Regions from separate parts of the Streptomyces sp. NPDC091377 genome, predicted to be linked through region 1. Evidence: riboswitches for the same ligand, from Rfam matches in the RefSeq annotation. Region 1 holds a riboswitch; each other region holds the start of a gene.
What was found. A riboswitch is a leader RNA that binds a small molecule or an ion and turns the genes downstream of it on or off. The one in region 1 is predicted to bind cobalamin.
Positions count from the first base shown of each region.

Region 2: another riboswitch for cobalamin. It lies ahead of metE (5-methyltetrahydropteroyltriglutamate--homocysteine S-methyltransferase); the one in region 1 lies ahead of ACIQNG_RS10775 (energy-coupling factor ABC transporter permease).
Region 3: another riboswitch for cobalamin. It lies ahead of ACIQNG_RS03900 (ribonucleoside-diphosphate reductase subunit alpha); the one in region 1 lies ahead of ACIQNG_RS10775 (energy-coupling factor ABC transporter permease).

Region 1 is NZ_JBIVUE010000004.1:82,558-88,227, reverse strand. Features, by position in the region: gene ACIQNG_RS10790 (ATP-binding protein) at 1-913, opposite strand, end outside; gene ACIQNG_RS10785 (cell division protein SepF) at 1,191-1,580, opposite strand; gene ACIQNG_RS10780 (DUF4142 domain-containing protein) at 1,843-2,601, shown strand; cobalamin riboswitch at 2,669-2,851, shown strand; gene ACIQNG_RS10775 (energy-coupling factor ABC transporter permease) at 2,881-3,624, shown strand; gene ACIQNG_RS10770 (energy-coupling factor ABC transporter substrate-binding protein) at 3,621-4,085, shown strand; gene cbiQ (cobalt ECF transporter T component CbiQ) at 4,092-4,841, shown strand; gene ACIQNG_RS10760 (energy-coupling factor ABC transporter ATP-binding protein) at 4,838-5,670, shown strand, end outside.
Region 2 is NZ_JBIVUE010000004.1:370,383-376,052, reverse strand. Features, by position in the region: gene ACIQNG_RS11905 (type III polyketide synthase) at 1-1,053, shown strand, start outside; gene ACIQNG_RS11900 (cupin domain-containing protein) at 1,136-1,681, shown strand; cobalamin riboswitch at 1,680-1,906, shown strand; gene metE (5-methyltetrahydropteroyltriglutamate--homocysteine S-methyltransferase) at 2,059-4,389, shown strand; gene lysA (diaminopimelate decarboxylase) at 4,472-5,670, opposite strand, start outside.
Region 3 is NZ_JBIVUE010000001.1:882,094-887,763, reverse strand. Features, by position in the region: gene ACIQNG_RS03915 (carbon starvation CstA family protein) at 1-418, shown strand, start outside; gene ACIQNG_RS03910 (YbdD/YjiX family protein) at 390-608, shown strand; partial or broken gene ACIQNG_RS03905 (GNAT family N-acetyltransferase) at 1,063-1,380, shown strand; cobalamin riboswitch at 1,426-1,572, shown strand; gene ACIQNG_RS03900 (ribonucleoside-diphosphate reductase subunit alpha) at 1,694-4,093, shown strand; gene ACIQNG_RS03895 (ribonucleotide-diphosphate reductase subunit beta) at 4,102-5,121, shown strand; gene ACIQNG_RS03890 (hypothetical protein) at 5,034-5,285, opposite strand; gene ACIQNG_RS03885 (helix-turn-helix domain-containing protein) at 5,378-5,670, shown strand, end outside.

The DNA of each region.
Region 1 (5,670 bases):
CCCCGGCCCCGGTGAGCAGCACCAGGGCGAGGGCGAGATAGCGCAGTTCACCGTCCCCGAGCCGGGCGAACTCCGTACCCGGGCCCTCCCCCCGGTCCAGCAGGGCCCGGATCATGCCGGGTCCGTACGGCTCGGCGAGCACGTCCTCGACGGGGCCCGCGCAGCCCGCGCGCGCCGCCGCGACGAAGCGTCCGTGCCGGCGCGGGCAGTCGCCCCGGGTGCGCCACAGCACCTCGGCCAGGTTGTCGCAGCCGGCCGCCAGCCGGCCGGAGCCGACCGGTACCGGCTCGCGCATCCGGCCCGGGAGCGGGTCGACCGGGACGACGGAGCGCAGGGCCAGCACCATCTGCTCGGCGGCGGCGAGCACCTGACGCTGTCCGTCGGTCTTGCCCGCCACGCGCAGCGGCAGCATCGGGGTGCCGAGCCGGTCGTCGGGGAGCGGGGCGCGGGTGACCGGCGCGGAGCCCGCCGTGTGCCACGCCGCCTGGACCGCGGGCCGCCCGGGGTCCCGCAACGCGGTCTCCAGCAGCACCAGTCCGGCGCCGGTCAGCCGCTCCCCCACGACCCGCAGTTCCGGCTCCGCCTGTACGGCCACGTCGAGCCGGACGGGGCCCTCGGGTCCGTCGGCGGTGCAGCCGATCCGGAACCCCCGGCGGTGCTGGGCGTCGGGCCGCGCCCGCTCGGGCACACACGCGACCGGGTCCGGGAACACATCGCCGAGTTCGGCGCCCCCGGCGAGCCGGGCCAGCGCCTCGTACGCCCGTAGCGCGGTGGTCTTGCCGCTGCCGCTGGGCCCGGCGAACAGCGTCACGGCCCCCAGCGGCAGCCCGGCCCCCCGGTGCCCGGCGAACGCGGACAGCCGTAGTTCGGTGAGACGGGGGCGCTGATCCGCGGGACGCTCTTCGGGGGCCATGCACATACGGGGAACGTAGGTCCCCGGCCGTCCGCCGAACCGTTCCGGCTGACCGCCCTTCCTACGATCGGGGGACGGGCCGACCCGCGCGGGCACCGCCCTCCTGGACCACCGGCCCGCACGGGCACCGCTCCCGGCCCGCAGAGGCCGGCCCCGTTCTTCCGGCTCGCAGAAGCCGCCCTCCTCCTCCCAGCCCGCAGAGGCCGCCCCCGGTCCCCCGGCCTGCGCGTGGCCGCCCCCGGCCCCCGGCCCGCAGAAACCGGCCCCGGTCCCCGGCTCAGGTGCCCGGTACGCCCACGCCCGCCATCAGCCCCTGCACCTCGGTCCCCGGCGGGGTCAGCAGGAAGACATTGCGGTCCACCCGGTGCATCCCGCTGCCCAGTCCGAAGACCACGCCGGTGCTGAAGTCCAGGACGCGCTTGGCGACATCGCCCTCCGCGCCGGTGAGATCGAGGAGGACCGGGATACCGCCCATCAGGGTCTCGGCGACCTCGCGGGCGTCGGCGAAGACATTGACCCGCAGGACCACGAAGCGGCGGCGGGCCTCGGTCTCCGCCTCCGGCAGGGCACGGTGGCCCACCGCCGAGGGCCAGGCGTCATGGCCGCGCAACGGCACGACCTGGGCGAGCCCCTCCCACTGTTCGTCGGTGACATCGCGACGGTTCACCGGCTCCCCCCGATCTGACTCGCACTCATCGCCTGCACCAGCCAATTCTTACGCGAAGTCACCCGTTCGGCCGAACTCCGACACGGCAGTGACACGGTGTGCGACCGACCTCATACCCAGAAGCGACGCTTCTGTGACGTACCGCACAGCATCTGTGCGGAAAATCGCGGTTTCCGGTGACGGTTCCGCGACCGTCGTCCGTATCCCCTGTCGTAATCCCCTGTCGTCACCGCTGTACCTGTTCTTCGTGCCAGGAGGCCGCATGCCCTTCTCCCGCGCCACCGTGGGAAGCGTCTTCGTCTTCGGTGCCATGGGGCTGACCCTCACCGCACTCGCCTACCCGGCCATGGTGGGCGTCGAGAAGACCGCGGGTGATCAGAGCCGGATCATCGCCAACACCCAGTGGGGGCCGCTCACCGAAGCGGACCGCGACTTCGTGGTGAAGGTACGGGCCGCCGGGCTCTGGGAGTACCCGCTGGGCCTGATGGCGATGGAGCGGGGCACGACCGAGGAGATGAAGGAGGCGGGCAAGCACCTCGTCGTCGGCCACGGCGGACTCGACGAGCTGTGCCGCAGGATCGCGCCGCAGCTGAACATCACCCTGCCCAACCAGGCCAGCCCCCAGCAGCAGCAGTTCGTGGCCACCGTCGACGCCGAGAACGGCAGGTCGTTCGACTCCACGGCCGTCCAGATCATGCGGGTGACCCACGGCCAGATCTTCCCGGTGGTCGCCAAGGTCCGCGCCAACACCCGCAACACCCTGGTCCGTCAGCTCGCCGACCTCGCCAACGACACCGTGCTCGACCACATCACCGTGCTGGAGAAGACCGGCCTGGTCAACCATGAACAGGTCAACTTCCAGCAGGCCACCTCGCCCAAACTCCCCAAGGCCCAGCTCACCCCGCCGCCCCCGCAGCCCGGCGCCCCCGTCCTCGCCCTCACCCCGCGCCCCGACCTCGGCATCGACACCGCCGGTCCCACGCCGAGCCCGTCGGCCACCTCCCGGGAACCGACGGACTGAGCCTCCCCTCCCCCGCCCCGACACCCCCCGGACACCAGTCCGTGCTTGTCATGGCCCCATCCCGGCATTACTGTCACCTCGCCTTGGTGAACGGGAAACCGGTGCGGAACCGGTGCGGCCCTCGCCACTGTGATCGGGAAGTCCTGCTCCGGCCCGCACGGGCAGCCACTGGGTCCTCGGACCCGGGAAGGCGGAGCACGGGCGGTGGTACCCGTCAGCCAGGAGACCGGCCAAGGCGCGTCGTCCATCCACGAGGTGCTGGAGAGGGTCTGCTGAGCCATGCACATAGCCGAGGGTTTCCTGCCCCCGGCGCACGCGATCGCCTGGGGTGTCGCGTCGGCGCCGTTCGTCGTCCACGGAGTACGGTCACTCACCCGTGAGGTCAGGGAGCATCCCGAGAGCACCCTGCTCCTCGGCGCGTCCGGGGCCTTCACCTTCGTCCTGTCCGCGCTGAAGCTGCCGTCGGTCACCGGGAGTTGCTCCCATCCGACCGGCACCGGCCTGGGCGCCATACTGTTCCGGCCGCCGGTCATGGCGGTGCTCGGCACCATCACCCTGCTCTTCCAGGCGCTGCTGCTCGCCCACGGCGGGCTGACCACGCTCGGCGCCAACGTCTTCTCCATGGCGATCGTCGGCCCCTGGGCCGGATACGCCGTCTACCGGCTGCTGCGCCGCTCCGGCGTCCCGCTGATGGGCGCCGTGTTCTGCGCCGCGTTCGTCGCCGACCTCTCCACGTACTGCGTCACCAGCGTCCAGCTCGCGCTCGCCTTCCCCGACCCGGGCAGCGGGTTCCTGGGCGCCCTCGGGAAGTTCGGCTCGATCTTCGCCGTCACCCAGATCCCGCTCGCGGTGAGCGAGGGGCTGCTGACCGTCCTGGTCATGCGGCTGCTGGTGCAGTCCAGCAGAGGTGAGCTGACCCGGCTCGGTGTGCTGGTCACGGGCGGCCGGTCCGGCAAGCGCGCGGACACCGAGCCGCAGGCCGGTACCGACGCGGGCACGGACGCCGGGGCGGTGACCCGATGAAGCGCGGCACCCGGATCAACCTTCTGCTGCTGCTCGCGGTGGCCGCCCTCGCCGTACTGCCGCTCGCGCTCGGTCTCGGCGACCACAAGGAGGAGCCGTTCGCGGGGGCCGACGCGGAGGCGGAGACCGCGATCACCGAGATCGAGCCGGACTACGAGCCCTGGTTCTCCCCGCTGTACGAGCCGCCGTCCGGTGAGATCGAGTCCGCCCTCTTCGCCCTCCAGGCGGCCCTCGGCGCGGGCGTCCTCGCGTACTACTTCGGTCTGCGGCGCGGTCGCCGTCAGGGGGAGGAACGGGCCCTGCGGCAGGACGGCACAGACAGCGCGGACGGCACGGACGGCACCGACGGCGCGGACGGCACCCCGGCCGCCTCCGCCTCCGCCCCCGTCAGTTCCGGCTCCGGCGCTGACGCTGGCGCGAGCGCCTCGGACGGTCCCGCCGCTCCCGTGCCCCCCGGCTGACGCCGCGTGTTGCCGATCGATGTGGCGGCGCACGGCAGTCGCTGGCGGCGGCGGCATCCCGTCGACAAGGCGGTGCTGGGGCTCGGGCTGACCGGGCTGGCGATCTCGTTGCCGCCGTGGCCGGGCGCGGCCCTGGTGCTGGTGACCGCGCTGGCGGTGCTGCTGGGGCCGGCCGGGGTGCCGGGACGCGCGCTGTGGCGGGCCTGGCGGGTGCCGCTGGGGTTCTGCGCGACCGGCGCGGTACCGCTGCTGGTGCGGGTCGGCGGCCCGGACGGGTTCGTCGGACTGGCCGAGGGCGGGGCGGTACGGGCCGGGGAACTGCTGCTGCGGACCTCGGCCGCCTCGCTGGGCGTGCTGCTCTTCGCCTTCACCACACCGATGTCCGACCTGCTGCCCCGGCTGGTCCGGGCGGGTGTGCCCGCGGCCGTCGTGGACGTGGCGCTGGTGACGTACCGGATGAGTTTTCTGCTGCTGGACTCCGTGCGGCGGATCCGGGACGCGCAGGGCGCGCGGCTCGGGCACACCGGGCGGGCGGCGCGCTGGCGGTCGCTGGGCGGGCTGGGTGCCACCGCGTTCGTCCGGGCCTTCGACCGGGCGGCCCGGCTCCAGGCCGGACTCGCCGGGCGCGGCTACGACGGCACGCTGCGGGTCCTGGTGCCCGAGGCCCGCGTCGGCGCCCGCTTCACGGCACTGAGCGTGGCCCTGCTGGTCGCGCTGGCCGCCCTGACGTTCGTACTGGAAGGACCCCTGTCGTGAGTGAGCCCGTTCTGGTCGCCCTGCGGGGTGTGTCGTTCGCCTACGAGGACGGGCCGGACGTCCTCACCGGGCTGGACTTCGCCGTGCGGGAGGGGCGCGCGCTGGCCCTGCTGGGCCGCAACGGCAGCGGCAAGACGACGCTGATGCGGCTGCTCAGCGGCGGGCTGCGGCCCGGCGCCGGTGAGGTGGTGGCCGACGGGCGGACGGTGTCGTACGACCGCAAGGGGCTGACCCGGCTGCGGACCACCGTCCAACTGGTGGTGCAGGACCCGGACGACCAGTTGTTCGCGGCGTCGGTCGGGCAGGACGTGTCGTTCGGGCCGCTGAACCTGGGGCTGCCGGACGACGAGGTGCGGGCGCGGGTCGCGCGGTCGCTGGCCGCGCTGGACATCACGGCACTCGCCGACCGGCCCACCCATCTGCTCTCCTACGGCCAGCGCAAGCGGACCGCGATCGCGGGGGCGGTCGCCATGCGGCCCCGGGTGCTGATCCTGGACGAGCCGACCGCCGGGCTCGACCCGGACGGGCAGGAGCGGCTGCTGGCCACGCTGGAGGGGCTGCGGGCGGGCGGGACGACGGTCGTGATGGCCACCCATGACGTCGACCTCGCCCTGCGCTGGGCGGACGACGCCGCGCTGCTCACCCCGGACGGGGTGCGGCTGGGCCCGGCGGACCGGATCCTCGCCCGCACCGATCTGCTGGCCGCGGCGGGGCTGCGGCTGCCGTGGGGCGTGGCGGCGGCCGGGCTGCTGCGGGCCCGGGGGCTGCTGGCGGACGGGGAGCGCGGCCCGCTCACCCCGGAGGAACTGGCGGAGCTGATGGCGGCGGA
Region 2 (5,670 bases), 290 kb from region 1:
CAGACGCTGAGCCTGGCCCGGTCGTTGTACAGGGGCCATGAACAACTGCCGCTGGCGCTCCGTCTGATCGGCAACACCGGCGTCAGCAAACGCCATGTCGTGCAGCCGCTGGAGAAGACCTTGCGGCACCCGGGGTTAGAGGCGCGTACGGAGACGTACGAGGCGGAGGCGAAGGCGCGCGTCCCGGACGTGGTCGAGCGGGCCCTCGCCCACGCGGGGCTCGGCCCCCGGGACATCGACGTCATCATCTATGTCTCGTGCACGGGCTTCATGATGCCCTCGCTGACCGCCTGGATGATCAACGCCCTGGGGTTCCGCTACGACTGCCGTCAGATCCCCATCGCCCAGCTCGGCTGCGCGGCGGGCGGCGCGGCCATCAACCGCGCCCATGACTTCTGCGCGGCCCACCCCGGTTCCAACGCCCTCATCGTGGCCTGCGAGTTCTGCTCGCTGTGCTACCAGCCGACCGATCTGACCGTGGGGAACATGCTCTCCAACGGACTGTTCGGGGACGCGGTGGCCGCCGCCGTGGTCCGCGGCTCCGGCGGAACGGGCGTGAGTCTGGAGGCCAACGGCTCGTACCTGGTGCCGGACAGCGAGGACTGGATCGCCTACCGGGTCCGTCCCACGGGCTTCCACTTCATGCTGGACCGGCGGGTCCCGGGCACGATGAAGCAGTTGGCGCCCGCGCTGTCCTCCCTGGCCGCCCAGCACCAGCGGGACGTCAGCACACAGGGTTTCTATCTGATCCACGCGGGCGGCCCGCGCATCCTGGACGACCTCAGCCATTATCTCGCCGTCCCGCCGGAGAAGTTCCGCTTCAGCCGGGCCACCCTCGCCGACTACGGGAACATCGCGAGCGCGGTGGTCCTGGACGCCCTGCGACGGTTGTTCGAGGAGGGCGGCTGCCCGCCCGGCGCGCTGGGCATGATCGCGGGCTTCGGCCCCGGCATCACCGCGGAGATCTCCCTGGGCCGCTGGGTCACCGACACGCCCGACCCCACGGAGCGCAGCGGCGACACCCCGGCCGTGGCCACCGAGGGCCCCTCATGAGCGAAAAGGCCGTCGCGCACACGGGCCCCCTCGTGAACGCAGGAGCCGTCGCGCACACGGACCCCCTCGTGAGCGGAGGAGCATGACCGCGATCGTCCCGTCCGCCGGGCTGGTGCTGCCGCCCGGCGGCGGCCGGACCATGGCCGCCGCCGCCCAGCACGTCACCTTCAAGGTGACCGGCGCGCACTCCCGGACCGCCTCCACCTTCGAGGTCGTCGTCCCGCCCGGATTCGACGTGGGCGCCCACACCCACACGCACAGCGAGGAGTTGTTCTACGTCATCGAGGGCGAGTTGGAGGTGCTCGCCTTCGAACCGCTGGTGCGGACGCCCGACCGCTGGCGGGAGTGGGAGTCGGCGTCCGGCGAACGGGCGGTGCGGGCCGGCCCCGGCACTCTGCTGTTCGTACCGCCGGGCTGTCCGCACGCCTTCGCCAACCCGGGCGGAGCGCCGGCCCGGGTGCTCTTCCAGGCCGCCCCTCCCCCGGCGCACGAGCGGTACTTCGAGGAACTGATGGACCTCCTGGCCGCCGACGGCGATCAGATCGACCACGCGGCCGTCGCCGCCCTGCGGCTGCGCTACGACGTCCATCAGCTCACCCCACTGCGCTACGAGCCGCCGTGCGGTTAAGGTGGCCGGTGCAGCTGGTTCGCCCCGTCCGCCAGGCGGGAGGCGTCGTAAGAGGGAACCCGGTGGGAATCCGGGACTGCCCCGCAGCGGTGAGCGGGAACGACCGCCGTCATACGCACTGGACCCCTCGGGGTCTGGGAAGCGACGGCCTGTAGGTGTCCTCCGGTGTGCCACCGGGGAACGTGCCCGCGAGTCCGAAGACCTGCCATCTGCCCGTGCGCGAACCACTCGCGCGCGGACATCCCGGTGACCTCGTGGGCGGGTCGGCGTACAGACCGAGCGGACGGCCGAAGGCCGCTTCCGTCCGGTCCCGTCACCCTTCGCGCCCCCGTCCCGTCCCCGGGATCTCAGGGATTCATCTCGCGAAGGAGATCTCCGTGACCCGCACGTCCGCAGCCGCGGCGACCCAGGCCACTGTGTACGGCTACCCCCGCCAGGGACGGCACCGGGAGCTGAAGAAGGCGATCGAGGGCTACTGGAAGGGCCGCACCGACGCCACCGCACTCACCGCGACGGCCACCGCGCTGCGCCGCGCCCACTGGCATGAACTGGCCGACGCCGGCATCACCGAGGTCCCCACCGGTGACTTCTCGCTGTACGACCACGTCCTGGACGCCACCGTGATGGTCGGCGCGATCCCCGCCCGGCACCGGACGGCGGTCGACGCGGACGCCCTGGACGGCTACTTCGCGATGGCCCGCGGCACCCAGGAGATGGCGCCGCTGGAGATGACGAAGTGGTTCGACACGAACTACCACTACCTGGTCCCGGAGCTGGGCCCGGACACGGTGTTCAGCGCCGACCCCGGCAAGCAGGTCGGCGAGTTGAGGGAGGCCCTCGCGCTCGGGCTGGCGGCGCGTCCGGTGCTGGTCGGGCCGGTCACCTTCCTCCTCCTCGCCAAGCCCGCGCCCGGGGTGGCCGCCGACTTCGAGCCGCTGACCCTGCTGGACCGGCTGCTGCCCGTCTACGCCGAGGTCCTGGCCGATCTGCGGGCGGCCGGCGCCGAGTGGGTGCAGTTGGACGAGCCCGCGCTGGTGCAGGACCGCACCCCGGCCGAACTGAACGCCGCCGCCCGCGCCTACCGCGACCTCGGCGCCCTCACCGACCGGCCGAAGCTGCTGGTGGCGTCGTACTTCGACCATCTCGGCGAAGCCCTCCCGGTGCTGGCGAAGGCACCGGTGGAGGGACTGGCGCTGGACTTCACCGAAGCCGCCGCCGCGAACCTGGACGCGCTGGCGGCGGCCGGCGGGCTGCCCGGCAAGCGGCTGGTGGCCGGGGTCGTCAACGGCCGCAACATCTGGATCAACGATTTCTCCCGCTCCCTGTCCACCCTCGCCACCCTGCTGGGCCTGGCCGACCGCGTCGACGTCGCCGCCTCCTGCTCCCTGCTGCACGTCCCGCTCGACACCGGCCTGGAACGGGACATCGAACCCCAGGTGCGGCGCTGGCTCGCCTTCGCCCGGCAGAAGACCTCGGAGATCGCCACCCTCGCCAAGGGCCTCGCCCAGGGCACCGACGCCATCGCCGCGGAACTCGCCGCCAACCGCGCCGACCTCGCCTCCCGCGAGCACTCCCCGATCACCCGCGACCCCGCTGTCCGGGACCGCGCCGCCGCGGTCACCGCCACCGACACCCGCCGCTCGCAGCCCTACGCGCGGCGCACCTCCGCGCAGCGCGCCCACCTCGGGCTGCCGTTGCTGCCGACCACCACCATCGGCTCCTTCCCGCAGACCGACGAACTGCGCGCCGCCCGCGCCGACCTGCGCGCGGGCCGTATCGACACCGCCGGCTACGAGGACCGCATCAAGACAGAGATCCAGGAGGTGATCTCTTTCCAGGAGAAGACCGGACTGGACGTCCTCGTGCACGGCGAGCCCGAACGCAACGACATGGTCCAGTACTTCGCCGAACAGCTCACCGGCTACCTCGCCACCCAGCACGGCTGGGTCCAGTCCTACGGCACCCGCTACGTCCGCCCGCCCGTCCTGGCCGGCGACATCTCCCGCCCCCGCCCCATGACGGTGCGCTGGACCACCTACGCCCAGTCGCTCACCACCCGCCCCGTCAAGGGCATGCTCACCGGGCCGGTCACCATGCTCGCCTGGTCCTTCGTCCGCGACGACCAGCCCCTCGCCGACACCGCCCGCCAGGTGGCGCTCGCCCTGCGCGACGAGGTCACCGACCTGGAGGCCGCCGGAACCTCCGTCATCCAGGTCGACGAACCCGCACTGCGCGAGACCCTGCCCCTGCGGACCGCCGACCGGCCCGGCTACCTGGACTGGGCCACCGAGGCGTTCCGGCTGACCACGGCCGGGGTCCGGCCGGACACCCAGATCCACACCCACATGTGCTACGCCGAGTTCGGCGACATCGTCCAGGCCATCGACGACCTCGACGCCGACGTCATCAGCCTGGAGGCGGCCCGCTCCCACATGCAGGTCGCCCGCGAACTGGCCGCCCACGGCTACCCCCGCGAGGCCGGCCCCGGCGTCTACGACATCCACTCCCCCCGGGTACCGGGCGCGCAGGAGGCGGCCGACCTGCTGCGCACCGGGCTCAGGGCCATCCCCGCCGAGCGCCTGTGGGTCAACCCCGACTGCGGACTGAAGACCCGCGCCTGGCCCGAGACCCGGGCCTCCCTGGAACACCTGGTGTCCGCCGCCCGCACCGTGCGGGCGGAGATCGCGCCGGAGCCGGGGCCGAAGTAGCGCGGTGACAGGGCGAGGGCCGGGAGAGGCGTACGCGGTGTACGCCTCTCCCGGCCCTCGGCCCTCCCCCGTCCGCGCCCCGCTACAACCCGATGTCGCGGGCGCGGATGTCCTCCAGGGACTCACGGCGGACCAGCAGCCGGGCCTGGCCGTCGCTGACGGCGGCGACGGGCGGACGCCCGACCAGGTTGTACCCGGAGGCCATGGAGAGGTGGTAGGCACCGGCGACGGGGACCGCGAGGAGGTCGCCGGGGCGGATGTCCTCGGGGAGTTCGACGTCGGCGGCGAGGATGTCGCCCGCCTCGCAGTGCCGGCCGACGACGGTGACCGGGGCGGGGGCGCCGCCCGCGCGGCCGATCATCCGGGGCGCGTAGCGGACGCCGTACAGGGCCGGGCGCGGGTTGTCGCTCATGCCTCCGTCGACGGCGACGTAGGTGTGGCGGCCGGTGCGTTTGACGGCGAGCACGTGGTAGAGGGCGATGCCCGCCGGTCCCGCCACGGCCCGGCCCGGTTCGATGAGGAGCCGGGGGACGGGGAGGCCGGCGGCGGTGCAGGCGCCGGTGAGTTCGGCGCGGACCTTGCGGGCGAGGGCGGTGAGGTCGAGGGCGGGTTCGCCGGGGCGGTAGGCGATGCCGTGGCCGCCGCCGAGGTCGAGTTCGGGCAGGGTGAGGCCGTGCTGGTGGTGCAGCCGGGCCATCAGGCCGACCAGCCGGCGCACGGCGGCGAGATAGGGCTTGACGCTGGTGATCTGCGAGCCGAGATGGCAGTGGAGGCCGGTCAGTTCGAGCTGGGGCTGGTCGAGTATGCGGGTGATGGCGTGCTGGGCGTAGCCGTCGGCGATGGAGAGCCCGAACTTCTGGTCCTCGGTGCCGGTGCGGATCTTCTCGTGGCCGCCCGCCGAGACACCGGGCACGACCCGCACCATCACCTTCTGGTGGCCGTCGGGTCCTACGGCGGCGGCGAGCCGGGCGATCTCGGAGGGGCTGCCGATGACGATCCGGCCGACACCGAGCCGCAGCGCGCTCTCCAGGTCGCGGGGCGTCTTGGCGTTGCCGTGGAGCACGATGCGCTCGGCGGGGAACCCGGTGGTGACGGCGAGTTCGAGTTCTCCGGCGGAGCAGACGTCGAGGCCCAGGCCCTCCTCCGCCACCCAGTGGACCATGGCCCGGCACAGGAACGCCTTGGCGGCGTAGTGGATACCGGCGTCGGGGAAGGCGTGCCGGTAGGTGCGGCAGCGGTCGCGCACCTCGGCCTCGTCGAGGACGTAGACGGGGGTGCCGA
Region 3 (5,670 bases), on a different contig from region 1:
CTGGGTGACGGGAGTCCCGCTGGTCTGGGACGCGACGGTCACCCTGACCGCCAGCTACCAGAAGGTGTTCTCCTCCGACCCGCGGGTCGGCTTCTTCAAGCAGCGCGAGATCTACCAGGACGCCATCGACAAGGGCCAACTGCTCAAGCCCGCGACGTCCATGGACGACATGCGCACCATCGTCACCAACTCCACGGTCGACGGGGTCCTCTCGGCCGTGCTCGCGCTGCTGGTCGTCGTGGTGCTCGTGGACGCGGCCCGGATCTGCGTCCGCCATGTCCGCCGCCCGGCCCTGTCCACGCTCAGCGAGGCGCCGTACGTGGAGTCGAAGATCGTGGCCCCGGACGGGCTGTTCCCGACCAAGGCGGAGAAGGAGGAGGCGGCACGTCATGCGATCGGCACTGCTCCGGGCCCTTGATGTCCCACGGGCGCTGCGCGGGATCCGCTGGTACCTGCGCGAACTGACCGACGAATCGGCCTACGACCGTTACTGCGCCCATCTGCGCAAGGGCCGGCCGGACGCGGAGGTGCCGTCCCGGCGCGACTTCGAGCGCATGCGCACGGACCGCCAGGAGACCGACCCCCGCGAGGGCTTCCGCTGCTGCTGACCCCGGGCGCTCGGCCGGAAACCCGGCGGCACCGGGGGCCACCGCCCGGCACACTCGCCCCATGGACCTCACGATCAGACCCGCCCGCCCCGACGAGTACCTCCGGCTCGGTGAGCTGGTGGCCGACGCCTATCTTCGGGAGGGGCTGCTGGACTACGGGGAGGAGGATCCGTATCTCCCCGTGCTGAGGGACGTCGCGCGCCGGGCGGAGGTCGCCGAGGTGTGGGTGGCCACCACGCCGGACCCAGCCGCGACCCCGCCGGACACGGTCACCGTCCTGCCGGACCCAGCCGTCACCCCGCCGGGCACGGTCACCGCCACGCCGGACCCAGCCGCCGTCCCGCCGGGCGCGGTCACCGCCACGCCGGACACGGCCGCCACCTCGCCGGGCACGGTCACCGCCACGCCGGACCCAGCCGCCGTCCCGCCGGACAAGGTCGCCGCCCCGCCGGTCGCCGTCCTCGGGACCGTCACCTTCGTGCCGTCGGGGGGCAACCCCATGGCCGACATCGCGCGGCCGGACGAGGCCGAGATACGGATGCTGGCGGTTGCCCCCGAGGCCCGCGGACAGGGCGTGGGGGAGGCTCTCGTACGCGCCTGTGTGGCGCGCGCGGCCGGGGCCGAGCGGGTCGTGCTCTCCACCCAGAGCGCCATGCACGCCGCCCACCGGCTCTACGAACGGCTCGGGTTCATCCGCAGCCCGCACCGGGACTGGAATCCCGTACCGGAGCTGGACGACCTCACTCTCCTCACCTACGAGTTGACACTGTGAAACCGTCGCGACACAACATCTGGGGGTGACGCGACAGCGCGGCACAAGATGTATGCTCATGCTCGCTGTCGCCGCAGGGGAATCCGGTGCGAATCCGGAACTGTCCCGCAACGGTGTACTTGTGCGTGTTCGCGGGGTTTCGCGGCACGCGCCTGGTCAGTCCGAGGACCTGCCGACGGCGCACCCGACCACCCGGTCCGGGTGCAGGACGTCCGGGCCTCGTGGAATGGGCCGGTGGACGCGACGCCCCGTGCGCTCGTGAGCTGCCCCCTGCCCTCGGCGAGGTCCCGTGCCGAGCGAGGGAGAGCCCCACGTGACGATCGCGCCAGCCGACCCGGCTTCAGCAGTTGCCTCCGCCGCCACCCCCGTGGCCGCCGAGGGGAACGACGGTCCAGGTGCCGCGCTGCTGCGGACCCTGACCGAGCTGACCGCCGACCTCACCGACGCCGACCCCGGGCGGGTGGCCGCCGCCGCGTTGCGCGGCCGTTCCGCCCGGGCCGACGAGGCGGAGTTGCGGGAGCTGGCGACCGAGGCCGCCGCAGGGCTGATCTCCGAGGACCCCGCCTACTCGCGGCTGGCCGCCCGGCTGCTGACCCGCTCCATCGCCGCCGAGGCCGCCTCGCAGGGCGTCACCACCTTCACCGGCTCGGTGGCGACCGGTCACCGCGAGGGCCTGATCGCCGATCGCACCGCCGACTTCGTGACCCTGCACGCGGCCCGGCTGGACGCGCTGATCGACCCGGCCGCCGACGACCGCTTCGGCTACTTCGGGCTGCGCACCCTGCACAGCCGCTATCTGCTGCGCCACCCGATCACCCGCAAGGTGATCGAGACCCCCCAGCACTTCCTGCTCCGGGTCGCCGCGGGGCTCGCCGAGGACGACAGCGTCCGCGCGCTGGACGAGGTCGCCGCGCTCTACGGGCTGATGAGCCGGCTGGACTATCTGCCGTCCTCCCCCACCCTGTTCAACTCCGGCACCCGCCACCCCCAGATGTCCTCCTGCTACCTCCTGGACTCCCCCAAGGACGAGCTGGACTCCATCTACGACCGCTACCACCAGGTCGCCCGGCTCTCCAAGCACGCCGGCGGCATCGGTCTGTCGTACTCCCGGATCCGTTCGCGCGGCTCGCTGATCCGCGGCACCAACGGACACTCCAACGGCATCGTGCCGTTCCTGAAGACCCTGGACGCCTCGGTCGCCGCGGTGAACCAGGGCGGCCGGCGCAAGGGCGCGGCGGCGGTCTACCTGGAGACCTGGCACTCCGACATCGAGGAGTTCCTGGAGCTGCGGGACAACACCGGTGAGGACGCCCGCCGGACCCACAACCTCAATCTGGCGCACTGGGTGCCGGACGAGTTCATGCGCCGGGTCGACACGGACGCGCAGTGGTCGCTGTTCTCCCCGGCGGACGTGCCCGAGCTGGTCGACCTGTGGGGCGAGGAGTTCGACGCGGCCTACCGCGAGGCCGAGCGCAAGGGCCTGGCCCGGCGCACGCTCCCCGCGCGTGAGCTGTACGGCCGGATGATGCGCACCCTCGCGCAGACCGGCAACGGCTGGATGACCTTCAAGGACGCCGCCAACCGCACGGCCAACCAGACCGCGCGGCCCGGCCAGGTCATCCACTCCTCCAACCTCTGCACGGAGATCCTGGAGGTCACCGACGACGGTGAGACGGCCGTCTGCAACCTGGGCTCGGTCAATCTCGGCGCGTTCGTGGACCGGGCCGGCGGCGACCTGGACTGGGAGCGCCTGGACGAGACGGTCCGTACGGCCGTGACCTTCCTCGACCGGGTCGTGGACATCAACTTCTACCCGACCGAGCAGGCGGGCCGCTCCAACTCCCGCTGGCGTCCGGTGGGCCTGGGCGCGATGGGCCTCCAGGACGTCTTCTTCAAGCTGCGGCTGCCGTTCGACTCGCCCGAGGCGAAGGCCCTGTCCACGAAGATCGCCGAGCGGATCATGCTGGCCGCCTACGAGGCGTCCGCGGACCTGGCCGAGCGGCACGGCCCGCTGCCCGCGTGGGAGATGACCCGTACCGCGCAGGGCGTGCTGCACCCCGACCACTACGGGGTGGAGCCGGTCTGGCCGGAGCGCTGGGCGGCGCTGCGCGCCCGGATCGCCGCCACCGGGATGCGCAACTCCCTGCTGCTCGCGATCGCCCCGACCGCCACCATCGCCTCCATCGCGGGCGTGTACGAGTGCATCGAGCCGCAGGTGTCCAACCTGTTCAAGCGCGAGACGCTGTCCGGGGAGTTCCTCCAGGTCAACTCGTATCTGGTGCAGGATCTGAAGAACCTCGGTGTGTGGGACGCCCGGACCCGTGAGGCGCTGCGCGACGCCAACGGCTCGGTGCAGGGCTTCGGGTGGATCCCGCAGGAGGTGCGGGGGCTGTACCGCACGGCGTGGGAGATCCCGCAGCGCGGTCTGATCGACATGGCCGCGGCCCGCACCCCGTATCTGGACCAGGCGCAGTCCCTGAACCTGTTCCTGGAGACGCCGACCATCGGCAAGCTGTCGTCGATGTACGCGTACGCCTGGAAGTCGGGGCTGAAGACCACGTACTACCTGCGTTCGCGTCCGGCGACCAGGATCGCGCGGGCGGCCCAGGGCCAGGCGCCCGCCGCGAAGACCATCCCCGTCCAGCAGGTCGCCGACCCCGACGCCGTCGCCTGCTCCCTTGAGAACCCCGAGTCCTGCGAGGCATGCCAGTAATGTCAGCGATGTCGACATCCGCCCGTCACCAGAACCTGCTCGACCCCGGGTTCGAGCTGACGCTCCGCCCGATGCGCTACCCCGATTTCTACGAGCGCTACCGGGACGCCATCAAGAACACCTGGACCGTGGAGGAGGTGGACCTTCACTCGGACGTGGCGGACCTCGCCAAGCTCTCCCCCGAGGAGCAGCATCTGATCGGCCGGCTGGTGGCGTTCTTCGCCACGGGTGACTCGATCGTGGCGAACAACCTGGTGCTGACGCTGTACAAGCACATCAACTCCCCGGAGGCCCGGCTGTATCTGAGTCGGCAGCTCTTCGAGGAGGCCGTGCACGTCCAGTTCTATCTGACGCTGCTCGACACCTATCTGCCCGATCCGGAGGACCGGACGGCGGCGTTCGCGGCGGTGGAGAACATCCCCTCGATCCGCGAGAAGGCCGGGTTCTGCTTCAAGTGGATCAACGAGGTCGAGAAGCTGGACCGGCTGGAGAGCCAGTCCGACCGGCGCCGTTTCGTGCTGAATCTGATCTGCTTCGCCGCGTGCATCGAGGGCCTGTTCTTCTACGGTGCCTTCGCGTACGTCTACTGGTTCCGCAGCCGGGGTCTGCTGCACGGTCTCGCCACCGGCACCAACTGGGTGTTCCGCGACGAGACGATGCACATGTCCTTCGCGTTCGACGTGGTGGACACCGTGCGCAAGGAGGAGCCCGAGCTGTTCGACGAGGGGCTCCGGCAGGAGGTCACCGACATGCTGCGGGAGGCCGTGGAGGCCGAGTTGCAGTTCGCGCGCGACCTGTGCGGTGACGGCCTGCCCGGGATGAACACCGAGTCGATGCGGCAGTACCTGGAGTGCGTGGCCGATCAGCGGCTCACCCGGTTGGGCTTCGCGCCCGTGTACGGCTCCGAGAACCCCTTCTCCTTCATGGAGTTGCAGGGTGTTCAGGAGCTGACGAACTTCTTCGAGCGCCGTCCCTCGGCGTACCAGGTCGCGGTGGAGGGCACCGTGGACCTGGACGAGGACTTCTGACCGGACCGGGCCTGCCGGGTCAGCGGTTCCCGCTCCGCCTCCCTGAGCTGACGGTCGATGCGCCGCTCGTGCGCCGCGCCGATCAGCGCAGGGAGGGTCATGAAGAGCATCAGGCCGAGTACGGCCACCATCGCGAGGAGTCCTTGTACCTGTTCACCGGTCATGACACTACTGTCGCGGCTGACACTCCTTACCGGCAGTGGCAGGACTGCCGTACACCCTCGATTTCCTGCCAAGGGCACGGCACACTGGCGGCATGCTGAAGAACGTGGCCGTGGTGCTGCTCGACGGTGTGCACCCCTTCGAGCTGGGGGTCGTCTGCGAGGTCTTCGGGCTGGACCGCAGCGACGAGGGCCTGCCGGTGTACGACTTCGCGGTGGTCTCCGCCGAGGGCCCGACCCTGAGCACCCATGTGCCGGGCTTCTCGGTGGCCACGCCGTACGGTCTGGAGCGGCTGGAGGAGGCCGATCTGATCGCGGTGCCGGCGGGCAGCGACTACGCCACCCGGGAGTATCCGCCCGCGCTGCTGGACGCGCTGGTGCGGGCGAC